2 regions of the Paenarthrobacter sp. Y-19 genome follow, and region 2 is predicted to be linked to the other one. Evidence: riboswitches for the same ligand, from Rfam matches in the RefSeq annotation. Region 2 holds a riboswitch; the other holds the start of a gene.

Region 1 (3,447 bases), 1.4 Mb from region 2:
CCAGGACGAGGACGACGACCCCGCTTCCTCGGCCAATCCCGACCCCCTGGATGGAAACGTCACAGGCCTCGAGCCAGGCGGCGGCGTGCCCCCGGGAGAAACCCCGCCCGCCGAAGGCAGCATGAGCAGCGACCAGGGGCACGAGGAGTAGTTCCCCGCCGGGCCACTACGGCAGGCTCAGGATCTCCCCAAGGTCGTACTCCGCAGGCTCTTCCAGCTGCGAGTACGTGCAACTTTCAGGAGTCCGGTCCGGCCGCCACCGACGGAACTGCGTCGTGTGGCGGAACCGGTCACCCTCCATGTAGTCGTAGGCCACCTCGATCACCAGTTCGGGGCGCAGCGGCACAAAGGAGAAGTCCTTTCCGGCGCTCCACCTGCTCTGCGCCCCGGGCATCCGTGACCCCCCGGGCGAATCGTCCTGCTTGGCCCACTCGCCCCACGGATGGTCGCCGAGCTCCACTTGATAGGGCTCAAGCTCCGCCACCAACGCCTCCCGCTTTGCCATGGGGAATGACGCCACGACGCCGACGTGATGAAGCCGGCCGGAGTCGTCGTAGAGCCCCAGGAGCATCGACCCCACAACTTTCGCGGTCTTGTGCCAACGGAACCCGGCCACCACGCAATCGGCTGTCCGCTCATGCTTCGTCTTGAACATCACCCGCTTGTTCGGCTGGTAGGTGCCGTCGAGCGGTTTCGACAGCACGCCGTCGAGGCCTGCTCCCTCAAGCTGCACGAACCATTCCTTGGCGCGCCCCAGGTCCGTCACCGCAGGCGTTACGTACACAGGAGGCCGGGCGTCGGCGAGGGCTTTCTCCAAGGCCGCGCGCCGCTCGGCGAAGGGCCGGCCGGTCAGATCCTCGTCGCCGAGGGCAAGCAGGTCGAACGCCACCAGGGACGCAGGCGTCTTCTCCGCAAGCATCCGAACCCGGCTGTCCGCGGGATGGATTCGCTGCTGCAGCACGTCGAACTCAAGCCTGTTGCCCTGGATCAGGATGATCTCGCCGTCTACAACGCACTTGTCCGGAAGGTTCTTCTTCAGCGCTTCCACCAGCTCCGGGAAGTAGCGGGTCATGGGCTTTTCGTTGCGGCTGCCCAGGACGATGTCGTCCCCGTCCTTGAAGACGATGGTCCGGAATCCGTCCCATTTGGGCTCGTAATGCCCAACGTCGGGGATGTTCGGGACGGACTTGGCGAGCATGGGCGAAACGGGCGGCATCACTGGTAGGTCCATAGCTCATGTCTACCGGCCAGTACGTGCCCAAGGCTAGTGTTGGCGGATGGACATCTTAGCCGTGTTGGCAGCAGTGCTCGGAGCTCCCGCGCTCATGGGCGCGCTTTGGTACTGGATTGCGCGGGAGAACAAGCGCGGCGTCCGGCGGGCCGCAGCAGGCGGCTTGCTGGGGATCGCAGACGAAGTCTTCCGCCCTGCCACACATCAGGCCCACCAGGTCCGGAAAATCGAACACGAACTCCCCGCCCCCGCACCGGCCCCGAAGCCTAAGCGGTAGCCCCCTCCCGCGGGGGCAGAACTACCGCCCGTTACATTAATGTGACTTTACTTTCCGCCTCCTGTACGGTCGTAGGGCGACCCGATCTCCGCTGGGCCGCTTCTGGATTGACGCCGGGCTCTGCCGCAATCCAGGATCCGCCAGACCCGCGGCAGAGACGGGGGACCCACAGTTTCCCGGGCTTGTTTTCTCCGCAAGCCCTTGGGGTGAAGCCGCCACGCGCGGCCGGACGGCCTCGTCCGAACCCGACAGCTAACCTCGCAGGCGTTGAGAGGCACAACCATGTCCCCAACCATGGATAACCCACGCCGCGCGCAACTCGAGCGCGAGCGCACCAAGCCAACCGGACGCCGTCGGGCCCAACCCAGCGGATCCCCGGAACCAGCCACGACGGCGATCCCCACCGTAACGGCACCCACTCCGGCATCACCCGCTACGGCTGCGCCCACCACGCGGGCTGCGGCCCGGGCCGCTGAGCGTGAGCGTGCGGCAAGGGCTGTGATCGCCCCTGCCGAGCCGAAGGCAGCCCCTGCGCTTCCGGAGCCGGCAACCGCAGCGATTCCGGTAGTCGAAGCCGCGCGGGCCGCAGCTCCGGCATCCACCACACCAGGGCCTCCCACGTCAGCCATTCCCGTGGTTGCCGCCCGCAAGGCAGCCACCCGCGGGGAAGCCGGAGCCGAAGCGGCCGCCCCGTCCCCGGCGGCATCCCGCAAGACACCTCCGCCGGTGACGGCATCAACCCTCGGCACCACCTCCTCATTTGGCCGCGAACCCCAAGCTGTTCTGCGGAAAGCAGCGTCGGTGAAACACATGAGCCAGCGCATGGCAGTGGTTGCCGGAGCGCTGGGCCTGGTACTGACTGCGGGAACCGTCGGGCAGGCACTGGAGCTTCCGTTCTTCGGTCAGGAAAGTCCGGCCCAGGAAGCCAGCGGCGGCCAGAGTGGCGAGGACCGCCAACCGGGCTCGGCAGCCCCTGCGCCCCGGGCTTCCTACACCACAGCGTCCTCCCCGTCGTCGTCGGGTCAATCGTCATCCGAAGCAGGCCAACCGGCGACGGTACCGGAGGCGACGGTTCCAGAAGCGCCTGTGGCGGTTTCGCCGTCGTCGGTTCCTTCACCGCACGTCTCCCTGGCAGCCCCTGTCTGGGTCCCCTCGGCGTCCGCCCCGGCAGTCGCAGCGCCGTCCCCCGTAGCCGGCACTCCGGCTCCGACCCAACCTGCGCCGGCGCCCGGCGACGTGCCCTCGGACACGATCACGACACCGCCGGCAACACCGACGCCCACCACGACGCCGACGCCGACCACCACTCCCACGCCGACCCCGACGCCAACACCGACGGGAACGCAAACGGCAAAGCCCCGGCCCACCGGCAAGCCCACCGCAGGCACGTCGCCTCAGCCGCAGGCGTCCACCTTGGAATCGCTCCTTGACGCCGCACAGAAGGCACTGCAGTGAGCACGCGGTTGCCCCGCACCAACGTGCACACCGGCTGGCACGGGCGGTACTGCAGCAGCAGCCGCACGGCAACGTTCAGGCGCCGTTTGGGCCGCTGGAGTTGCCAGCGGCTGAGGCGCTCCTGACGCGTCCCCCGCGAACGGCCAGGCAAGCGCATCGGCATCAGATAAGGCAGGTACCCGCGCGGGTACCTGCCTTATCTGTTTCTTACGTTGAGTCTTGCCGGTGCTTAGATCCGCGGGTCCGGGCTTAGATCCGCGGTCCGGCTCAGATCCGCGGCCTGCCGGCCCAGCGCCGCGCCTTCAAGGCAGCATGCAGTTCAAGCCGGATGGCACCGTTCAAGGGATCAGCACCGATGAGCTGGCGGATGCGTCCGAGCCTGTTGTAGATGCTGCTCCTGTGGAGGTGAAGTTTCGCGGCGACATCCTGCACGGCACTGTCGTTGTCGTAGAGAAGCTCCAGGACCGGCAGGAGCTCGCCGTTT
Region 2 (3,447 bases):
GGGTCCCAGTCCGGCGCAGGTTTCTCGAGTTCTTTGATCTGCCACATGGTCCCCTGGGGCACACCGGGTTTGAAACGGAGTTTCCAGCCCATTTCGGCAAGTGTGTGGTCGCTCTTGGCGTTGTTGCATTTCAAGCACGCCGCAACCAGGTTTTCCCAGGAATCCGCGCCGCCCCTGGACTTGGGGTGGACGTGGTCTATGGTGTGGGCTGTTTTCCCGCAGTAGGCGCAACGGTGACCGTCGCGGCGAAGAACCCCGCGGCGACTCACGGCAGTGATCTTGTTGTACTTGGGGCGGATGTAGCGGTTAAGGAGGATCACGGAGGGGCGTCCGAGAATCTCCTGTGGCCCGACGACAGGCTCGTCGCCTTCGGCCACTACGCTTGCTTTCCCAGTGAGCACAAGGACCAGCGCCCGGCGGAATGTTATTACCGCCAGCGGTTCATATCCAGCATTCAGAACGAGTGTGCGCATGCACGTACCTCTTCACGGCCGCACCCGTCAGGGGCACGAGGGCCGGCTGCCCTCTGCATGTACGGGCTGTGGATCGACAACACAAGGGTAAGCACTTATATGCCGTATCAACGAATTTATTTGTCGTTTCGCTCACAGTGTCGGCAAAAGTTCACGCGTGATTAAAGCAAAACACCCCGCAGGCATCTGCCTGCGGGGTGTTCCGGGAGCTGATTGTCAGCCGTTGACGCGGATGAAGACCGGGCCGGAGCCGACGTTGACGCTGAACAGTGCCGTGGTGGATCCGTTCCATCCACCGTGGACTGCCATGCCGTTGCCGACGTACACAGCAATGTGTGCCTGTCCGGCCAAACCGCCGTTGGCGTAGTAGGCGAGGTCGCCGGGCTGTGCCTCGGCTGCACTGACAGTGCGGCCAAGCGACAGGTAACCGGCGGGCCAGTCGTGGAAGTGGATTCCCACTGCTGCCAGGGAGTTGGTGACCAGCATGGTGCAGTCCTGCGTGACACCGAGCTGGGCGTACGCGGCGGCAGCAATTGCTGCGCCGAGTCCGCTGGACGCAGCCGGAGCAGCGGGTGCAGGGGTGGCAGTGCTGACGGCCACTGAGGCGTTCGTGGCCGGAGCCGCGGTGGCGGTGGACTTGGTCGATGCCTTGGCCTCAACCTTTGCCGGAGCCTCTTCAACCACGGGAGCCGGAGCTTCCACGGTGGTGACCACGGGACGCTCGTAAGAGATGGCAACCGTGGAGTCCGCAGCGATGGTGGCCTGGGCAACAGACTGGACATCGAGGGCGGACGTCGACGTCGATTCGCGGTCGACATTCGTCTCAGCAGCATTGGCAGCGATACCGCTGGTCAGCACCAAGCCTGAAGCTGCGGCGATGACTGCTGCCTGGCGGCCGACGCCACCGGCGTTGACGGTGACGGCCTTTGCGATGACGGCAAGCGAGCTGGTCTTGGGGGCCTCAGCGCGGTGCCGTGCAACTTTGTGTGCACTGGTCATTGTTTTCTCTTTCGTATCCGCAGGCAGTTGGGGTACCTGTGGGTAGTGGGTCAGCTGGCAGGGGTACGTCAGCCGGCCCCGAATCGGGTTGTTTCTAGCGGAGGGTGAAGAACGAAGACGTGCCGGTGGAGGCCACGGAGTGCAGCAGGGTTCCCTGGCCCGGGTTCAAAGCACTGATCATCATGCCGTTGCCGACGTAGATGCCTACGTGCGCACCGCCGTTCTGCATGACCAGGTCACCGGGCTGGGGGGCGCTGGTGGGCTTCATGGCCGTCCAGGCGTTGACGCGGGGGATGCTGATGCCGGCCTGGGCGTAGACCCACTGGGTGAAGCCGGAGCAGTCCCAGCCGCTCGGAGTAGTGCCGCCCCATACGTAAGGCGAGCCGATTCCTGTGTAGGCAATCGCTGCGAGCCCGGATGCTGCCGCGCTGGAGGCGGACTCCTTGGCTTCGGAGGACTGGGCAGTGACTGCAGTAGCTTCATCCGCCGTGCGCTCTGTGACCAGGGCCGCACGCTGGACAACCTTGGGGGCTTCCTTGGTGGCCACGACGGGGCTCTCGAAGGAGACGGTGGCAGTTGGCTCTGCAGTGACCACTGCGGTGGCAGCCAGCTGCTGGGTGCTGGAGACTTCCGAGGTGGAGACGTCGGTGTCAGCGGCGTGAGCCGGCAACCCGACAGTAAGGACGAGGCCTGAGGCTGCTGCCAGCACGGCGGCCTGGCGGCCAACGGTACCGGCGTTCGAGGAAACAGCCTTCGAAAGAGTGTTCAACGGGTTCGAACGAACCGATTCAGCGCGATGGCGCGCAGGGGTAGTGCGTGATGACACGTAGGTAGCCTCTCCCAATGCCTGCGAGGTGAGCTGTCGGATTCGGATGGGAGTCATCCGGCCGCGCTGCTTCACTGGGAAACTTTGCGACTTAACCCCAAGGCCTTCATTCGAAGACCAGAAGTGGTTCCCCCGCCCCTGCCAGACGATTTTGCGAACGGACCTCGAGTGGTGGCAGAGCTAGGCAATCCACTCAAGTGCACCGGCCCCCTAAAAAGCCGATGCGCTCTGAAGGTTATAACAATTGAAAGCGAATGTCACATTCAGGTCACGAGGCCTGTCATCAATGCGAGAGAGCACCATCAACTGGCTTAGAGCCAGCCCATGGGGTCAACGACCTCGCCGTTGACCTGTACTTCGAAGTGGAGGTGGCAGCCGGTGGAGGCGCCTGTGGTGCCGCTCAGGGCTACGGTGTCCCCGCGGTTGACCGTCTGGCCCACCTGGACGTTGAAGGACGACAGGTGGTTGTACGTGGTCTCCAGGCCGTTGCCGTGATCCACAACCACGCGGTTGCCTCCGCCGTACTCGTGCCACCCGGCAAAAGTCACTTTGCCTGCTGCAGCTGCATGCACGGCAGTTCCGCATTGGGCCACGAAGTCCTGGCCGCGGTGGAAGTCGCCGGTGCCGCCCGTGAGGGGGCTGACGCGGTAACCGAAGGGGGAAGCGGTGGTGAGCGTGTCGAGGGGGCTGCCGAGGGTGCCCACGGAAGAAGCACGCTGGATGCTGCCGGCCGACTGGGCGCTGAGCAGTTGCTTCAGTTTTCCGTCAGGGTCCGCAGCGGTGGCTACAGCTGCGCGGCTGAAGTCGATTTTGGCTGATGCTGCCGCGGAAACCTCGGGCTGGCTTCCCACAGTGCCGCCAACGGCCAGGGCAGATTCGGACTGTCCCGATTCCGAGGTGGCCATGACGGGGCTGGTGGCCGGCAGGCCGACAGTCAGGGCAAGTCCGGTGGCGGCAAGCGCAACTCCGGCCTTCTGCCCGACGCCACTTGCTGCGGCGAAGTCGGCAACCTGGCGCAACGGGCTCTTACGGCGGCGCACCTGGCGTTCGGTGTCGCGGGGCCGGATCTCCGTTACGACGCGGGCTGGCCGCAGCTCAGTAGCGGGGCCGGACGCACGGCGGCGGCCCCTGACGTTCTGCGATGTCAAA

Evidence for each region. Region 2 has a riboswitch for cyclic di-AMP ahead of PYR64_RS03120 (C40 family peptidase). Riboswitches for the same ligand answer to the same signal wherever they lie in the genome.
Region 1: it holds a riboswitch for cyclic di-AMP, as region 2 does, so the genes downstream of both, PYR64_RS17950 (hypothetical protein) here and PYR64_RS03120 (C40 family peptidase) in region 2, are expected to answer to the same signal.

The regions. Positions count from the first base shown of each region.
Region 1 covers NZ_CP119414.1:3,835,799-3,839,245, forward strand. Annotated here, with positions in the region: gene PYR64_RS17935 (DUF6480 family protein) at 1-151, shown strand, start outside; gene PYR64_RS17940 (ATP-dependent DNA ligase) at 167-1,231, opposite strand; gene PYR64_RS17945 (hypothetical protein) at 1,278-1,508, shown strand; cyclic di-AMP (ydaO/yuaA leader) riboswitch at 1,637-1,787, shown strand; gene PYR64_RS17950 (hypothetical protein) at 1,803-2,963, shown strand; gene PYR64_RS17955 (helix-turn-helix domain-containing protein) at 3,231-3,447, opposite strand, start outside.
Region 2 covers NZ_CP119414.1:653,174-656,620, reverse strand. Annotated here, with positions in the region: gene PYR64_RS03130 (HNH endonuclease) at 1-473, opposite strand, end outside; gene PYR64_RS03125 (NlpC/P60 family protein) at 690-1,472, opposite strand; gene PYR64_RS03120 (C40 family peptidase) at 1,567-2,298, opposite strand; cyclic di-AMP (ydaO/yuaA leader) riboswitch at 2,303-2,485, opposite strand; gene PYR64_RS03115 (M23 family metallopeptidase) at 2,610-3,446, opposite strand.